4 regions of the Bacillus sp. EB106-07-01-XG149 genome follow, and region 1 is predicted to be linked to each of the others. Evidence: riboswitches for the same ligand, from Rfam matches in the RefSeq annotation. Region 1 holds a riboswitch; each other region holds the start of a gene.
The links. A riboswitch is a leader RNA that binds a small molecule or an ion and turns the genes downstream of it on or off. The one in region 1 is predicted to bind S-adenosylmethionine.
Positions count from the first base shown of each region.

Region 2: another riboswitch for S-adenosylmethionine. It lies ahead of AC3WTA_RS27005 (MetQ/NlpA family ABC transporter substrate-binding protein); the one in region 1 lies ahead of mtnK (S-methyl-5-thioribose kinase).
Region 3: another riboswitch for S-adenosylmethionine. It lies ahead of AC3WTA_RS25205 (bifunctional O-acetylhomoserine aminocarboxypropyltransferase/cysteine synthase); the one in region 1 lies ahead of mtnK (S-methyl-5-thioribose kinase).
Region 4: another riboswitch for S-adenosylmethionine. It lies ahead of AC3WTA_RS26305 (methionine ABC transporter ATP-binding protein); the one in region 1 lies ahead of mtnK (S-methyl-5-thioribose kinase).

Region 1 covers NZ_JBYTDP010000002.1:352,775-356,991, forward strand. Annotated here, with positions in the region: gene mtnA (S-methyl-5-thioribose-1-phosphate isomerase) at 1-319, opposite strand, end outside; gene mtnK (S-methyl-5-thioribose kinase) at 316-1,497, opposite strand; SAM riboswitch class I at 1,589-1,731, opposite strand; gene AC3WTA_RS07805 (carbon-nitrogen family hydrolase) at 1,803-2,666, opposite strand; gene AC3WTA_RS07810 (pyridoxal phosphate-dependent aminotransferase) at 2,681-3,859, shown strand; SAM riboswitch class I at 3,924-4,029, shown strand; gene mtnW (2,3-diketo-5-methylthiopentyl-1-phosphate enolase) at 4,094-4,217, shown strand, end outside.
Region 2 covers NZ_JBYTDP010000012.1:69,910-74,126, reverse strand. Annotated here, with positions in the region: gene AC3WTA_RS27010 (methionine ABC transporter ATP-binding protein) at 1-767, opposite strand, end outside; gene AC3WTA_RS27005 (MetQ/NlpA family ABC transporter substrate-binding protein) at 780-1,592, opposite strand; SAM riboswitch class I at 1,678-1,792, opposite strand; gene AC3WTA_RS27000 (NAD(P)-dependent alcohol dehydrogenase) at 1,874-2,782, opposite strand; gene AC3WTA_RS26995 (DUF6612 family protein) at 2,928-3,692, shown strand; gene AC3WTA_RS26990 (FAD-binding oxidoreductase) at 3,805-4,217, shown strand, end outside.
Region 3 covers NZ_JBYTDP010000009.1:45,680-49,896, reverse strand. Annotated here, with positions in the region: gene AC3WTA_RS25215 (YjjG family noncanonical pyrimidine nucleotidase) at 1-601, shown strand, start outside; gene AC3WTA_RS25210 (chloride channel protein) at 642-1,874, opposite strand; SAM riboswitch class I at 2,189-2,293, shown strand; gene AC3WTA_RS25205 (bifunctional O-acetylhomoserine aminocarboxypropyltransferase/cysteine synthase) at 2,387-3,685, shown strand; gene metA (homoserine O-acetyltransferase MetA) at 3,669-4,217, shown strand, end outside.
Region 4 covers NZ_JBYTDP010000011.1:26,677-30,893, reverse strand. Annotated here, with positions in the region: gene AC3WTA_RS26310 (methionine ABC transporter permease) at 1-541, opposite strand, end outside; gene AC3WTA_RS26305 (methionine ABC transporter ATP-binding protein) at 531-1,550, opposite strand; SAM riboswitch class I at 1,674-1,779, opposite strand; gene AC3WTA_RS26300 (cysteine hydrolase family protein) at 2,020-2,583, shown strand; gene AC3WTA_RS26295 (hypothetical protein) at 2,828-2,965, opposite strand; gene pruA (L-glutamate gamma-semialdehyde dehydrogenase) at 3,156-4,217, opposite strand, start outside.

The DNA.
Region 1 (4,217 bases):
TACGATCGATTGCCCAAAATAAATTGACTGCTGTCGGGCGTGACGTTCCTAAATAATTACAATCTCTATTAAACTTCTTTTGAAATTCTTCCATATGTACAGTATTATATTTTTTTGATGCAAGCGCCAAACCAAATGCAGCTACAATTCCAATTGTAGGTGCTCCTCGTACTTCTAGCATGACAATACTTTTCCATACCTCTTCAATCGTCGTTAATGTTTTGTATTCTGTACTATGCGGCAACTTTGTTTGATTTAATACTGCAATGGCATCACCTTTCCAACTGACAGACCTCGGAACAGTAACAATTGTACTCATGCTTTTACCCCTCCAGAAACTGTCTGTTGAAATAACGTTCGGAACAGTTGAATGTCAGCGCTCTTAGATTCATATTTTATTAGTTCTTTACCTAAGGATAGCGCTTGTTTTTTAGCTTGGATTCTCGTTTCTTTATTTGCTATTTCATCTAAATCAGCTACATGTGCTAAACCAATTGTTCTACGTATAAGCTCACATCCAGCAAATCCAACGGCATCCGTAAAAATATTTTGCAAAATAATTGGCAACCATTGTTTCTCTTTCGTATATGCTTCTACGCCTTCTCCAATCCATAATTTCGTAAAAGCTTCTACAAAATAACTCCATGTTTTCTCAATATGGAAAAATAGCACACTTCTTTTTTCCTCTTCACGGGATAGTGCATTTAATAATAAATTTGCAATAAATTGACCAAGGTCAAATCCAAATGGACCGTATGTTGCAAATTCTGGATCAATTACTTTCGTTTCAGCAGGTGATGAAAAAATACTACCAGTATGTAAATCACCATGAATAAGCGCTTCTTTTCTTGTTAAGAACTTATATTTATATTGCGCGACTTTTAATTTTAAATTTTTGTCACTCCACAGTTCATCCACCGCTAGTTGTAACTCTGGTTCATAATCATTCGTATCATAATGACTAAACGGATCTGTAAACACTAAATCTTCCGTAATTTTACTAAGATCTGGATTAACAAATTCACTATCTAACACTCTTTTCTCTTCTGATTGTAAACCGAAATCTGAAGTATAAAACAAAACATGTGCTAGAAAGCGACCAATATGTTGGGATAAAAGTGGGTACTCCTCTCCATCTATTAATCCTTTTCTTGTAATTGTTAGCCTTGATAAGTCTTCTATGACCGTTACTGCTAACTCTTCATCATGACTGTACACTACCGGCACATATTCCGGCACATACTTCGCAAAAATTTGTAATGCTTTACTTTCAATCGTCGCTCTTTTTATAGACAGTGGCCAGCTCTCACCAACTACTTTCGCATATGGCAGTGCTTGTTTTATTATAATAGACTTCTCTCCATCATCTAATTTGAACACGTAATTTAAATTTCCATCTCCAATTTCATGACAAACTACATTTGCTTTCTTTTCAAAATAACCGTGTTCTTTCGCATATTGTATAGCTGTTGTTTCAGTTAATGAATAATATCCCATCGTCTTCTCCCCCTTTTTTAAATTCAGAGGTTTTTCTGACGTAGAAAAACCTCTTTCCACAAAGAAAGAGGTTTGAAGTTTATCTTCTCCCCTCTTATCTGCCAGAAAGGTTTACTTTCTGCTGGAATTAGCACCGTGCCTTTTGGCGTAAATAAACGCCCCATTTCACAATGGTATTACGGTCGGTTGCTGGGCTTCATCGGGCCAAATCCCTCCACCTGCTCTTGATAAGAGTTGTATAATTTTTTGAATTTTTAACTTTATGTTGAAGACTATACCAAGAATAAAAATCACTTGTCAATATTTTATTTGTATAATTCTGGACGACGATCTGCAAAAACTGGAATTCCTTTGCGTACTTCTTTAATTTTCTCAAAATGAAGCTCTCCAAATAAAATTGATTCTTCTTCATTCGCTTCTACAACAACTTCGCCCCAAGGATCGACAATTAAAGAATGACCGGCAAACTCATTATTCGGATCCTTTCCTGCCCTATTACATGCAACAACATAACACTGATTTTCAACTGCTCTTGCTTGCAATAGCAAACGCCAATGAGCTAAACGAACCAATGGCCATTCTGCTACAACAAATAAAACTTTTGCACCTTTAGCAGTATGAACACGCATCCACTCCGGAAAACGAATGTCATAACAAATTGTACCGGCGCACTCTACATCATCTAGCTTAAATTCACCTGTACTATTTCCAGCGATTAAATATTTATGTTCATCCATAAGCTGAAATAAATGTACTTTACTATATTCATTGACTAGTTCTCCTTCCTTGTTTACCACATACATTGTATTTGTAACACCTTGCTCTGTTTGCTTCGCTATAGACCCACCGACAATATGTACACCATATTGCTTCGACCATTCTTTCAGCTTTTCTTTCGTTTGCAATCCATCCCTATCTGCAATTTCAGTAAGCCTCGTTAAATCATATCCCGTTGTCCATAGTTCTGGTAAGACAATAACGTCTGGTCTTTCCTTCATCGCTTCGCTTATTTTATTTTTAGCATTCTCAATATTTTTTTCTACATCTCCAAAGACAATGTCCATTTGAATACATGCGACTTTCATTTTGTCAGCCCCATTCATAATTTTTTCTTTACAAAATACTGGAAAGATTATATCATTTGTCACTAGAATTGTAACAACTTTCAAAAGAGGTGGAAAGTATGAAATTATTTCAACCTTCTGAGATAGTAACATCATTGCCAACACAATTTTTCGCTTCACTTGTTGCAAAAGTTAACAAAGTCGTAGCAGCTGGTCACGATGTTATTAATCTTGGTCAAGGTAATCCAGATCAACCAACACCGCAGCATATCGTAAAAGCTTTACAAGATGCTGCTGAAAAGACCATTCATCATAAATATCCGCCATTTCGCGGACACGAAAGTTTAAAAGAAGCCGTGGCAACATTCTATCAACGCGAATATGATGTAGTAGTAAATCCAAAAACAGAAGTTGCTATTTTGTTTGGTGGAAAAGCTGGATTAGTAGAATTACCACTTTGTTTTACAAACCCTGGTGATACTATTCTCGTTCCAGATCCAGGCTATCCAGATTATTTATCAGGAGTTGCTTTAGCAAAAGCACAATTTGAAACAATGCCGCTTATTGCAGAAAATAATTTTTTACCAGATTATACAAAAATTGATGCCACTACCGCTGAGCGTGCAAAGTTAATGTTTTTAAACTATCCAAATAATCCTACCGGTGCTACTGCATCAAAAGATTTCTTTGATGAAACCATTCATTTTGCTAATAAACATAATATATTAGTCATTCATGATTTTGCTTACGGTGCTATTGGATTCGATGGTCAAAAACCTGTTAGTTTCTTGCAAGCAGACGGTGGTAAAGATACAGGTATTGAAATTTACACTCTATCGAAAACTTTCAATATGGCTGGATGGCGCATCGCTTTTGCTGTAGGGAATGAAAGTGTGATTGAGACAATTAACTTATTACAAGATCATATGTATGTTAGTATTTTTGGTGCAGTTCAAGATGCTGCCCGCGAAGCACTATTAAGTTCACAGTCTTGCGTAATAGACCTTGTAAATAGTTACGAATCTCGAAGAAACGCTCTTGTTTCAGCTTGTCACTCAATTGGTTGGAATGTAGATATTCCAACAGGCTCATTCTTTGCATGGCTTCCTGTTCCGAAAGGATATACATCTGAGCAATTTTCTGATATTTTACTAGAAAAAGCACACGTTGCAGTTGCTCCTGGTGTTGGATTTGGTGAACATGGCGAAGGATATGTCCGTGTTGGTCTCTTGCATACAGAAGATAGATTACGAGAAGCCATTAATCGAATTGATAAATTAAATTTTTTCAAAAAATAATTGACAACATGAAAAATATCTGACAAAATTCAGTTATCTTAAAAATTTAAACATTTCTAAATACTTCTTATCAAGAGCAGGTGGAGGGACGAGCCCGACGAAACCCGGCAACCGATCTACAATTGTAGACACGGTGCTAATTCTCGCAGCATTATGCTGACAGATAAGGAGCTGGTTGTAAAAAAACCTCTCCTTAGCTGAGAGGTTTTTTTATTTAACTAGGAGGTTTTAACAATGAGCGGAATTATAGCAACGTATTTAATCCATGATGATTCACATAACTTAGAAAAAAAGGCCGAGCAAATTGCACTCGGTTTAACAATTGGCTCTTGGACTCATTTGCCACACTTATTGCAAG
Region 2 (4,217 bases), on a different contig from region 1:
TCTTTTTGTACCTCTTCTGGAATTCTAGCTGCAAATGCACTATTTACGAATTTCTTCGTTGTTATATGTTGTGGGTTGGTGAAAATATCTTTCACAGTCCCACTTTCGATTACTGCTCCATGTTCCATAACAGCAACTCGGTCACATATACGCTGGATGACATTCATTTCATGTGTAATTAATAAAATTGTGATCCCGATTTCTTCATTGATTTTTAATAATAAGTCAAGGATAGAATCGGTTGTTTCCGGATCTAAAGCGCTTGTTGCTTCGTCGCTTAATAACACTTCAGGTTCATGTGATAGTGCGCGTGCAATGGCAACACGCTGCTTTTGGCCACCAGAAAGTTCACTCGGATAGGCATCTTTTCGATTGAAAAGATCGACAATACGTAAGTATTTTTCTACCCTTTTTTCAATTTCCACTTTTGGAATGCCAGCGAGGCGTAAAGGTAATGCGATATTTTCATAAACTGTCACGGTTTTAAGTAAATTGAATCCTTGAAAGATCATTCCGATTTTTTGTCGCGCTTTTGCGAGTTTTTTTGCTGATAAAGTTGTTAAATCTTGGTTGTTTACAATAATATTTCCTGTCGTTGGCTTTTCTAATAAATTTACACATCGAATTAATGTACTTTTACCAGCGCCACTATATCCAATGATTCCAAATACTTCGCCCTTTTTTACTTGAAGGGAGGTAGGTTTAAGAGCTTCCACATTCCCTTTTTTTGTTGTGAATACTTTGGATACATTTTTTAATTCAATCATTATCGTCAGCTCCTACCAAGACGGTAAAACAGAACCATCAAATTTTTTCTCGATAAATTCTTTCACTTCTTTAGATTGATAAGCTTTCTTTAATTTATTTACAACAGCATCATCTTTATTTTCAGTACGAACAACGACCCAGTTCATATATGGTGAATCTTTTCCTTCACGGAAGATAGAATCTTTCGCAGGGCTTAATTTTGCACCTAATGCAAAGTTTGTATTAATCGCAGCTGCTTTTACTTCACTTAGTTGTGTCGGTAATTGAGATGCCTCTAATTCAACAATCTTTAAGTTTTTTGGATTTTCAATTACATCTTTCGCAGTCGCTTTTTCTGTAGCCTTTGGATCCACTTTTAAAACACCGGCTTTTTCAAATAGTTTTAAAGCTCGAAGTTCATTCGTTGGATCATTTGGTACAGCAATTGCGTCGCCCTCTTTTAAATCCTTTACATCTTTTAAGCTTTTCGAATATACACCCATAGGGAATGTTACTGTTGAAAATACTTCAGTTAATTTCATATTACGTTCAGCTTTAAATACGTCTAAATATGATTTCGTTTGATAGCTATTTACATCGAGGCTTTTTTCATCTAGGGATACGTTTGGTGCTACATAATCATTAAATACTTTTACATCAATTTCGAGACCGTCTTTTGCGGCAACTTCTTTTACCTTTTCAAAAATTTGTTCATGCGGCCCGCCGGTTACACCGACAGTAATCTTTTTCTCATCTAACGCTTTTATTTCTTTATCTGAACCCCCGCTACATGCGCCTAATAATAATACTGCTCCACTTACAATGCTCAATAATACTTTTTTCATCTATAGTTCCCCCTCCATATATGTTCCAAAATAAAAAGCACCTCTCAAAAATAAGAGAGGTGCCGAATAGACAAAATAGGTTCCTCTCTTATCTTCCAAAACGAAAACTCGTTTTGCAGGAATTAGCACCTTAGCTTATACATCATAAGCTCGGTTGCCGGGCATCATCGGGCCAGTCCCTCCGCCACTCTTGATAAGAGTATGTGTATGTAGTTTTTTTAATATGGTACTAATAGTAAATCTTACAAAAAGAATTGTCAATGTTATTTTCTGAATATATTTTATTTTAAGGTAATAGAAACATTCCCTTTCTTATGTCCCTTTTCCACATATATATGAGCTTCAGCAATTTCTTCTAATCGGTAGGTTCTATCAATAACAGGTTTTAAATGTTCTGTTTCAGTTAGTTCTTTTAGTAGAATCATATCCTCTTTACTTACCTTTGCCATCATTCCATTGACAGATACATATTTTCCATTGGATGTTAATGTATTTGTACAAAGGGATTTTTTATACTTCCCAACTGCATCAAATATAATATCGTAGCGCTCGCGCCGCTTAGTAAAATCTTCTTTCGTATAATCAATTACTTTATCAGCTCCTAAAGATTGGACGAGTTCAAAATTTGAATTACTACAAACAGCCGTAACGGTCGTACCGAAATATTTAGCAAGTTGTACAGCAGCTGTTCCTACTGATCCGGAGGCACCATATATGAGCACTTGTTGCCCTTTTTTTATACGGCCCTTTCTCAGGAAATGCAATGCTGAAGTTCCACCAAAAGGAATAATGGCCGCTTCTTCATACGTCACATTGGTAGGTTTTAATGTTATTAATCCACTTTCATGTACGCATGTGTACTCGGCGTAACCACCGAGGTTTAGTTCTGTTAATGCAAAAATTGGATCACCTTTTTTAAATTGAGTTACATCTGTTCCTACTTCTTCGATTTCACCGGATAACTCTACGCCGAGTACAGGTTTTCTCGGTTTTCTGAAACCTAATATGATCCGCATAGGAATCCAAAATAAGAGGGGGCTATTAAAGCCGCGTATTCTACAATCTCCAGTCGTTACACTTGTTGCATGAATTTTAATTAATACTTCGTTCTTTTTAGGTGTAGGTTTCTCTATATTTTGAAGTTGAAGAACGTTAGGTGGTCCATACTGTGTGCAAATGATCGCCTTCATAATGACCTCCTGAAATGAGTTGTTGTTATTTACATCATATTTAAAACCTTCATCAAACATGTCGCTATATAGCGAATAAAGATTAAAAATTATATAGATTTCGTAGGAAAAGAGGTGATATTATTTTGGGAAAGGGGGCGACATTATGAAAAAAACTATTTTTATTTCAAGTTTAGTGCTTGCAATCAGTCTAGGGGTAGGGTGTAGTAATGAAAAAACAGCAAAGACGGATGAGCCGAAAAAAGAATCAGTTCAAAAAGAAAAGGAATTAGCCGCGAAGGATGTTTTCAAGAAAACGAACGAAGCTTTTAAAAATGAAGAGCATGTAACGATGACATATGGTGTAGGGGTAAAAGCTGAGGGAACAGAGATGGATATATTAAAGGCTAAGATGCAATTAGAGCCAAAGACAAAGAATTCTCGTTCTGAAATGAATATTTCCGGTACAGATGTTGTAGTGTATACTGTGGATGGTAAAGTTGCTGGTGAGGTGAAAAACCCTAATACAGGAGAAGTTATAACTGTACCAGAGGAGCAATTAAACGCTGGTGGAATGAAAGCGACTCAAGATATTATAGATAAGTTAGAAGTACCGGAAGTAGTTTTAGATAAAATGAAGATGGAGAAAAGCGGAGATAAATATAAACTGAAATTTACATTAAAAGGGCAAGAAACAGAAAGTATGTTAACTAGCATGGATGAAACACAGAAGAAAATGTTACAAGCACAAAATGCGAAGATAGAAGAAGTGGATGCAGAATATATTATTACAAAAGATTTTAAATATGAATCAGCAAAGATAGACATGATTATGAGTAGTAACGGCAAGGATAAAGCACACATTATTACGAACGCAAAATATACGTCGTACGAAAAGTTTGATCCAATACAATTGCCGGCAGCAAAGTAACAGTTTTGATGAGGGGGGACCTAAAATAAGGTGCCCTCTTTTTTGTATACTTTCTTTATAGGAAAATAGGTACAATATGAAGAGGGAAAACTGTAGAAGAGGAGAGTGTCATTTGAAAAAAAGAAAGATAGCGGCGGTCATTGTAGCTTATACAGTGTTGCTTGCGACATCTATAAATACATATAAAGAGCAACTAGATCATCCTATTATGAGCGATGTAGGAAAGTTGCTTCCAACGAAAATTAAACGTGTTGAAAATGCTGAGGATGAACATTCATTAAAACAGGTAGTGAAAGATGCAAATACTTCTGGAGAGAAAATTTCCATTGCAGGTATGCAACATAGCCAAGGAGGACAGACGTATTATCCAAACGGCACGATGCTTGATATGAAAGGATATAATAAAATATTAGAATTCGATATGGAGAAGAAGAGGATTAGGGTGCAAAGCGGTGTCACATGGAATGACATTCAAAAAAAAATCAATCCATATGGTCTTGCGGTTCAAGTGATGCAATCTCAAAA
Region 3 (4,217 bases), on a different contig from region 1:
GAAAGGGATTCCTCTAACTAGCGAGGTTGAAGTGCAGTATAAAAAAATTAATAAAAGTCTTTGGGATGCTTTTGAAGAAGGTGAAATCAACCGTGATGAAGTCGTAAATACACGGTTTTCGATTTTGTTTAAAGAATACGGGGAAGAGGTAGATGGGATATTATTCGAAAATAATTATCGTAGCTACTTAGAAGAAGGAGACCAACTTATGCAAGGTGCGTTTGAATTTATAAATCAAATTCAAAGTGAGTACAATTTATATATAGTGACAAACGGTGTTTCTAAGACGCAAGATAAACGTTTACGTAATGCAGGATTACATGCCTTGTTTAAAGATATTTTCGTTTCTGAAGATACAGGATTCCAAAAGCCGATGAAAGAGTATTTTGATTATGTTTTTGAACAAATTCCTAATTTTTCTCCTAAAGAAGGGCTCATTATTGGGGATTCGTTAAGTGCTGATATGAAAGGTGGATATGTAGCGGGAATTGATACTTGTTGGTTTAATCCAGAAAAGAAATCAAATAATAGCGAGATTGTGCCAACATATGAAGTACAAAATTTTGAAGAGTTATACGCGTTATTGAAGCAACGTGTGTAATAAAAATAGGCAGTGGAACTTTTGTCCCTACTGCCTATTTTTATTCGTTTGTAACTTCGTTGTTTTTAGGAAGTGGAAATGCATTACCAATCGCTGCCGCTCCAAGCATTGGTAATAGTAAATTGAGCGGGAAAAACATGAGTAATAGTAATGTTATAGCAATTGGTTTTCTTAATGCATAGCTTGAAATTGCTGTCGTGACGATGGCTACCGAAGCGATTGGATCTATCGGGATAATGGAAGCTATAGCATATCCGATACTAGATCCAGCAAATATAATTGGGAAAATATGTCCACCGCGCCAACCTGTATTTAAACAAACGGCAGTAATACATAATTTTAAAACACCTGAAAGAAGTAGTACCCAGAAGGATAAGTGACTCCATTCAACGACTAAATCTTTTAATTGGTGTTCTCCTGAGAATAACGTGTACGGGAGAAAAGTTCCTGTAATTCCTAATAAAATACCACCGATAATTCCAAGTGATAGTTTGTATTCCCTGAAGGGATGGATTAATTTCTCTAATGTGAATTCAAATTTGAAATAAAAGAAACCAACTATAGCACCAATACTAGCAAGTGGTAGAAAGGCAATCCATTCATTAAGAGAAAGGGAACCTTCCCCAAAATTAACGATAAAGGATCCGCGATTATCGAATTTACTAAGTAATATATAAACGGAAAAGCCAGCGAAAGTGGTAGCTAAATATACAATTGCTTTTTTTCCTTTAGAAAATTCGTTAATTTGCTCACCCTCATTTTCATTTGGAGCTAAATAACCGAATAATGGCGCGTTAAAAATTACACTTAAAGTAGCGCCAATTCCAACCTCTGTTAGTTCATTCATTCCTTTTAAGGCAAATGTAAAGCGATCCCCTACCCATGTACAAAGTCCACCGATAATTCCAACAAGTGCTGCTTCGGGACCTAAGCTAGCTCCAAATATTAAAACGATAATCGCAGTTAAAGTAGCTTTATGTACAAAACGGTATTCAATTCTACCTGTTTTTTTATATTCACCCATCACTTCCGGCATAAGACGTGGATATGTGCCGAAGTATTTTTGGGTTAAACCAACGAGAATACCACCGATAGTTGTTACACAAATAGTGTAATACGGGGGAGAAGAGAAAATAGTAGGTAAGTATCCCCAAATAAAGTGAATGCCGATATTTATTGTAACTAAAAATAGCCAGACTGTAGCTCCTACTATAGAGCCTAAAAGAATGCCGTATAGGACGATTATATAGTGCATGTCCTTTGTGTTTGTCATGTGATACCTCCGTTATGTAAGTTTTAATGTCGAAAGGATTAAATATGCTACTGTGAAAGGAATATGTATAGTATCTTTTTGAGATGTTGGCTTATTCAATATATTGAGGTCTCGTGAGAATTTGAAATGTATACAGTTAAACTACTTACTTAATTTTATATAGTAATCGTGGGTTTTAAAAGGTCTTTTTCGAATGAATATGGAATATATTTCTTTTGTTATGCATGTCAAATTTTTTGTGTTTAATTTAGAACATTCAGAAAAACTGATTGACATTAGGAAATTATTGCTATAAAATCAACGGTAATTGCATAGTCTTATCAAGAAAAGGTGGAGGGACAGGCCCGATGAAACCTTGGCAACAGCCGTATAACGGAATTGTGCCAAATCCTGCAGGTAATAATCCTGAAAGATAAGAAAGAGCCTTTAGAGCGTGTTTTCAAACTGCTCCTTTCTTGTTTTCAGGAAAGGAGCAGTTTTTTTATTTTGTATAAAAGAAAGGAGAATGAGAGATGGGAGAATCATGGGGAAAAGGAACAATTTGTGTGCAAGGTGGCTATACACCAAAGAATGGTGAACCGCGTGTTTTGCCACTTTATCAAAGTACAACGTATAAATACGATACTTCAGATGATTTAGCAGCGCTATTTAATTTAGAGGCAGAAGGATATATATATACGCGTATTGGAAATCCTACTTTAGCTGCATTTGAGCAAAAGTTAGCGGATTTAGAGGGTGGTGTAGGAGCTGTTGCAACGGCTTCTGGGCAGGCTGCTATTATGCTTGCTGTTTTAAATATTTGTAGTAGCGGAGACCACTTGCTTTGTTCTTCCACAGTTTATGGCGGAACGTTTAATTTATTTGGAGTGAGTTTGCGTAAGCTTGGTATTGACGTTACGTTCTTTAATCCGAATTTAAGTGCTGATGAAATTGTGGCCCTTGCTAATGATAAGACGAAACTTGTTTATGCAGAATCGTTAGGAAATCCAGCGATGAACGTTTTAAATTTCAAAGAATTTTCAGATGCAGCGAAAGAGTTGGAAGTACCTTTTATTGTGGATAATACATTAGCAACTCCTTATTTATGCCAAGCATTTGAGCACGGAGCAAATATTATCGTTCATTCTACGACGAAATATATCGATGGTCATGCAAGTTCTTTAGGCGGCATTGTCATTGACGGAGGGAACTTCGATTGGACAAATGGGAAATATCCTGAACTTGTTGAACCGGATCCAAGTTATCACGGCGTAAGTTACGTTCAAAATTTTGGTGCAGCAGCTTATATTGTGAAGGCGCGTGTTCAATTATTAAGAGACTACGGAAACTGTATGAGCCCATTCAATGCGTATATTAGCAATATCGGCTTAGAAACGCTGCATTTAAGAATGGAGCGTCATAGTGAAAATGCTCTCGCAGTTGCTAAGTGGCTTGCTAACCATGAACGTATTGAATGGGTGAATTATCCGGGATTAGATAGCAATGAAAATTACTCGTTAGCACAAACGTATTTGAAAAAAGGTGCTAGTGGTGTTTTAACATTCGGCATTAAGGGCGGATTAGAAGCAGCGAAAGAATTTATCGCAAATGTAAAACTAGCAACTCTCGTAACGCATGTAGCGGATGCACGAACTTGCGTTATACATCCTGCTAGCACAACGCATAGACAATTAAGTGCTGAAGATCAGCGTCTAGCTGGCGTTACATCAGATTTAATTCGTTTATCGGTTGGTATAGAAGATGTTTCTGATATTATTGCAGATTTAGAAGCAGCGCTAGTCGGAGGCAAAGAACATGCCGATCATAATTGATAAAGATTTACCAGCTCGCAAAGTGTTGCAGAAGGAAAATATTTTTGTAATGACGAAGGAGCGAGCAGAAACACAAGATATCCGGGCATTGAAAATTGCTATCTTAAATTTAATGCCTACAAAGCAAGAAACAGAAGCGCAATTACTTCGTTTAATTGGCAACACACCGTTGCAATTAGATGTTCACTTACTTCATATGGAATCACATTTGTCTCGCAATGTAGCGCAGGACCATTTAACGAGTTTCTATAAAACATTTCGTGATATTGAGAATGAGAAATTTGATGGACTTATTATTACAGGAGCACCAGTTGAAACTCTTTCTTTTGAAGAGGTAGATTATTGGGAAGAGCTTAAACGTATTATGGAGTATTCAAAAAAGAATGTAACATCTACGCTTCATATTTGCTGGGGGGCACAGGCTGGCTTGTATCATCATTATGGTGTTCCAAAGTATCCTCTTAAGGAAAAAATGTTCGGTGTATTTGAACATGAAGTCTGTGAGCAACATGTGAAATTGTTACAAGGGTTT
Region 4 (4,217 bases), on a different contig from region 1:
TCATCGCTAAGTCACCAAGACCGCCACCACCGACAAGCCCAGCAACTGCAGAAAATTCAATTAAACCAACTGTCATAAACGTAACACCTAAAATCAATGGCGCTAACGCTTCTGGCACAAGGATTTCAAAAACAATTCTAATTGGTGAAGCCCCCATCGCTTGAGCTGCTTCAATGACTCCCTTTGGAACTGAAACAAGGTTTGTTTCAACCATTCTAGCAATACCGATTGATGCAACTAACGTCATCGGAAAGATTGCTGCTGCTGTTCCAATCGTCGTTCCGATAACACTTCTTGTTAGTGGGCTTAAAGCTACTAAGAAGATAATGAATGGAACCGGACGAATTGTGTTAATAATGATATTAAGAATAGAAAAGACCCATTTATTTTCTAAAAAGTTCCCTTTTCTCGTTACATATAATAGTAAACCTAGAGGTATACCAAGAATTGTAGCAAATATAAGGGTTACAATTACCATTAAGAGGGTATCCCCCGTCGCATCTACTATGCGGGGCCAAAATATACTCCAATCAACTCGCATGAGCTTCTACCTCCTTCAGCTGCACTTGTAGTCGTAGATGTTGTAATGCTTTTTGAATTTCTTTCTGCTCACCTTGCAGTTCTACAAGTAGATTTCCAAATAGCACATTTTGAAGTTCAATAATATTTCCGTACAGTACGTTTACATCGACGTTATAGTTTTTCGCGATATATGATAGTACCGGCTGCCCTGTCTCTTCACCAGTAAATGTTAAGCGATAAATTTGTCCACCATTTTGAATTTTCCCTAGAACACTTTCCGGTAAATGATCATTAATAATGGAGCGTACAAAGTTTTGAGTTGTCTTTGTTTTTGGTTGTGTGAAAACGTCAAACAGTTTTCCTTCTTCAATAACCTTTCCCTTCTCCATTACAGCTACACGGTGACAAATTTCTTTCACAACATGCATTTCATGTGTAATGAGTAGAATCGTTACATTGTATTCTCGATTTACTTTCTTTAATAAGTTCAGAATCTCTGTCGTTGTTTCTGGATCTAAAGCTGATGTTGCCTCATCACATATAAGAATGTCTGGCGATGTTGCAAGTGCTCTAGCAATGCCAACACGTTGCTTTTGACCACCTGATAGTTGCTCTGGATAATAGTTTGCTTTATCTTCTAATCCTACAAACTTCAGCAGTTCATTTACTCTTTCTTTTATCTCATTCTTTGGTACTTTCGCTAACTTTAATGGGTATGCAATATTCCCAAACACTGTTCTTGAATTAAATAAATTAAAACTTTGAAAAATCATCCCGATTCTTTGTCTTAGCTTTCGTAATTCTTTCGTCGATAGTGATGTAATATCTTTATCATCTATTGAAATCGTTCCTGCCGTTGGTTTCTCTAACATATTTACTAGGCGTAATAACGTACTCTTTCCAGCGCCACTAAAACCGATGATACCGAAAATTTCGCCCTTCTCAACTGATAACGTTACATCCTCCACCGCATGAACAGATTGCCCACCTGATTCATATACTTTACTTACATTGTTAAAAGAAATCATTTTCTTCCCTCCTATATGCTGTAAAAACTTGAAGTAGAGCTTTCGAGGTAAAATAAAAAGTGCTCTCCTTCTTATCAACCGTAAAGATAAGAAGGAGAGCACTTATATGTACTCGTTCACATCTTCTCATCTTCCAAGCCTTTCATAGGCTTGCTGGAGTTAGCACGGTATTAAAAAACCCGTTGCTGAGGTATCGTAGGGCCAGTCCCTCCACCTCTCTGGATAAGAATGTATCGATTTAATTGTCGTTTAATTAATTCTCATTATAGAACTCAGAATAATAAGAGTCAATACATTTTTTAGAAAAATATTAATTATCCCTCTATTAAAATTTTCAAATAAAAAATCACATACAATAATGATTTTTAAAGTTATGTTAAATTCTCCTCCTTCATATTTTTTAAAAGGAGAATCCTTTCTATAAATTGAATACCATTATTTGAATATGAAATCGGAGGAAGATAAATATATGAAAACAGCTCTTTTACTCGTTGATATTCAAAATGATTATTTTCCACATGGAAAGATGGAATTGCGTAATCCAGTAGAAGCAAGCCAATATGCTAGTCAGCTGCTACAACTCTTTAGAACGAAAAACGAACCTATTTTTCATATCCAACATGTAGCAATAAAAGATGACGCTACTTTTTTCCTACCCAATACAGAAGGTGTACATATTCATGAAAGCGTACGTCCACTTAGAGAAGAAACCGTTATACTCAAACATTATCCAAATAGTTTTCGCGAAACTGATCTTCTAGAACAATTACAACGTTTAGACATTGAGCACGTCATCATATGCGGGATGATGACTCATATGTGTATTGATGCTACCGTAAGGGCTGCTTTTGATTTCGGCTTTCCATGTACCGTTATACATGATGCTTGTGCTACAAAAGATCTTTCTTTTAAGAATGCTACTATACCGGCCGTTTATATTCATAACACAATTTTGGCTAGTTTAAATGGAGTATATGCAACTGTAATGAGTACAGAGGAGTTTTTGGCTACAAAAAAACACTCCCTTCAGTGAGCAAAACCGAAAAGAGTGTTTCTTGTCAAACCATAGATTTTCTTTCAAATTGTATTATACAGGAAATTCTTAAAATGAATACTAAAAAATATGACTAATAAGTCAACTTTTCTCGTTGTTTTGTTTCTATTTACATGTTTATCCCGATATTAATAGGGTTTAGCTAGTTCTAAGTACCGAATAGTAATATATGGTACTTAGAACTGGTTTCTCCTATCAAAAACGTAACATATTATTTATCTGTTTATTTTTGCTTCTTTTTCAAATACTCCGCACGCAATTTTTCAATTTGCTGCTTTTTATCAAATTTGGCAGGCGTCTGTTTTTCATGAAACTTTGCCACGGCTACCTGACTTTTGTAATCCAATTGATATTTTCCCACTTTGTTCACCTACTTTTCTTGTCTTTAAAGAGAATCTATTCAACAAATATAGTATACCTTATTTACTGAAGTAAACCTTATTACTTTATTAGTTTTTCTACTCATATCTATCTTGATCCAAATATAGAAACTTTTTCAAAAAAAAAAAAAAGAGATCTTCGCAGACTGCGAAGATCTCTTCTACTATTTCTTATAAAGTTTCAGAAGTAGTTTTTGCTTGCATGTGAAGTGCTAAGTAGTCAGGGCCACCAGCTTTAGAGTCTGTACCAGACATGTTAAAGCCACCGAATGGTTGGTAACCTACGATTGCACCAGTACATCCACGGTTGAAGTATAAGTTACCCACGTGGAATTCTTCACGTGCTTTTTCAATATGGTCACGGTTGTTAGTAACAACAGCACCTGTTAAACCGTATTCTGTATTGTTTGCAATTGCAAGTGCATGATCAAAGTCTTTTGCTTTACAGAATGCTACTACTGGTCCGAAGATTTCTTCTTTCATTAAGCGAGCATCTTCTGCAACGTCAGCAACGATTGTTGGTTGGATGAACCAGCCTTTAGAATCGTCTCCTTCGCCACCTGTTAAGATTCTACCTTCTTCTTTACCAATTGCAACATAGCTCATTACTTTATCGAATGCAGCTTGGTCATTAACAGGACCCATGTTTGTACCTAATACAGCTGGGTTAGCAACTGTTAATTCTTTCGTTAATTCAACAGCACGATTTAATACGTGATCGTATACATCTTCATGGATTACTGCACGAGAACATGCAGAACATTTTTGTCCTGAGAATCCGAATGCTGATGCAACGATAGATTTAGCTGCTAATTCAAGATCTGCTTCTTTATCAACAACGATTGTATCTTTACCACCCATTTCAGCGATAACGCGTTTTAACCAAATTTGGCCTGGGTTTACTTTCGCTGCGCGCTCATAAATACGGATACCTACATCACGAGATCCAGTGAAGCTCACGAAACGTGTACGAGGGTGATCTACTAAGTAGTCACCAACTTCAGAACCATTACCTGGAACGAAGTTTACTACGCCAGCCGGTAAGCCAGCTTCTTCTAATACTTCCATGAATTTCGCTGCTACTACAGGAGTTGTACTAGCTGGTTTTAGTAATACTGTGTTACCAGAAACTAAAGCAGCTGTTGTCATACCTGCCATAATTGCGAATGGGAAGTTCCAAGGAGAAATGATAACACCTACTCCTAATGGAATGTAAGAGAAACGATTATATTC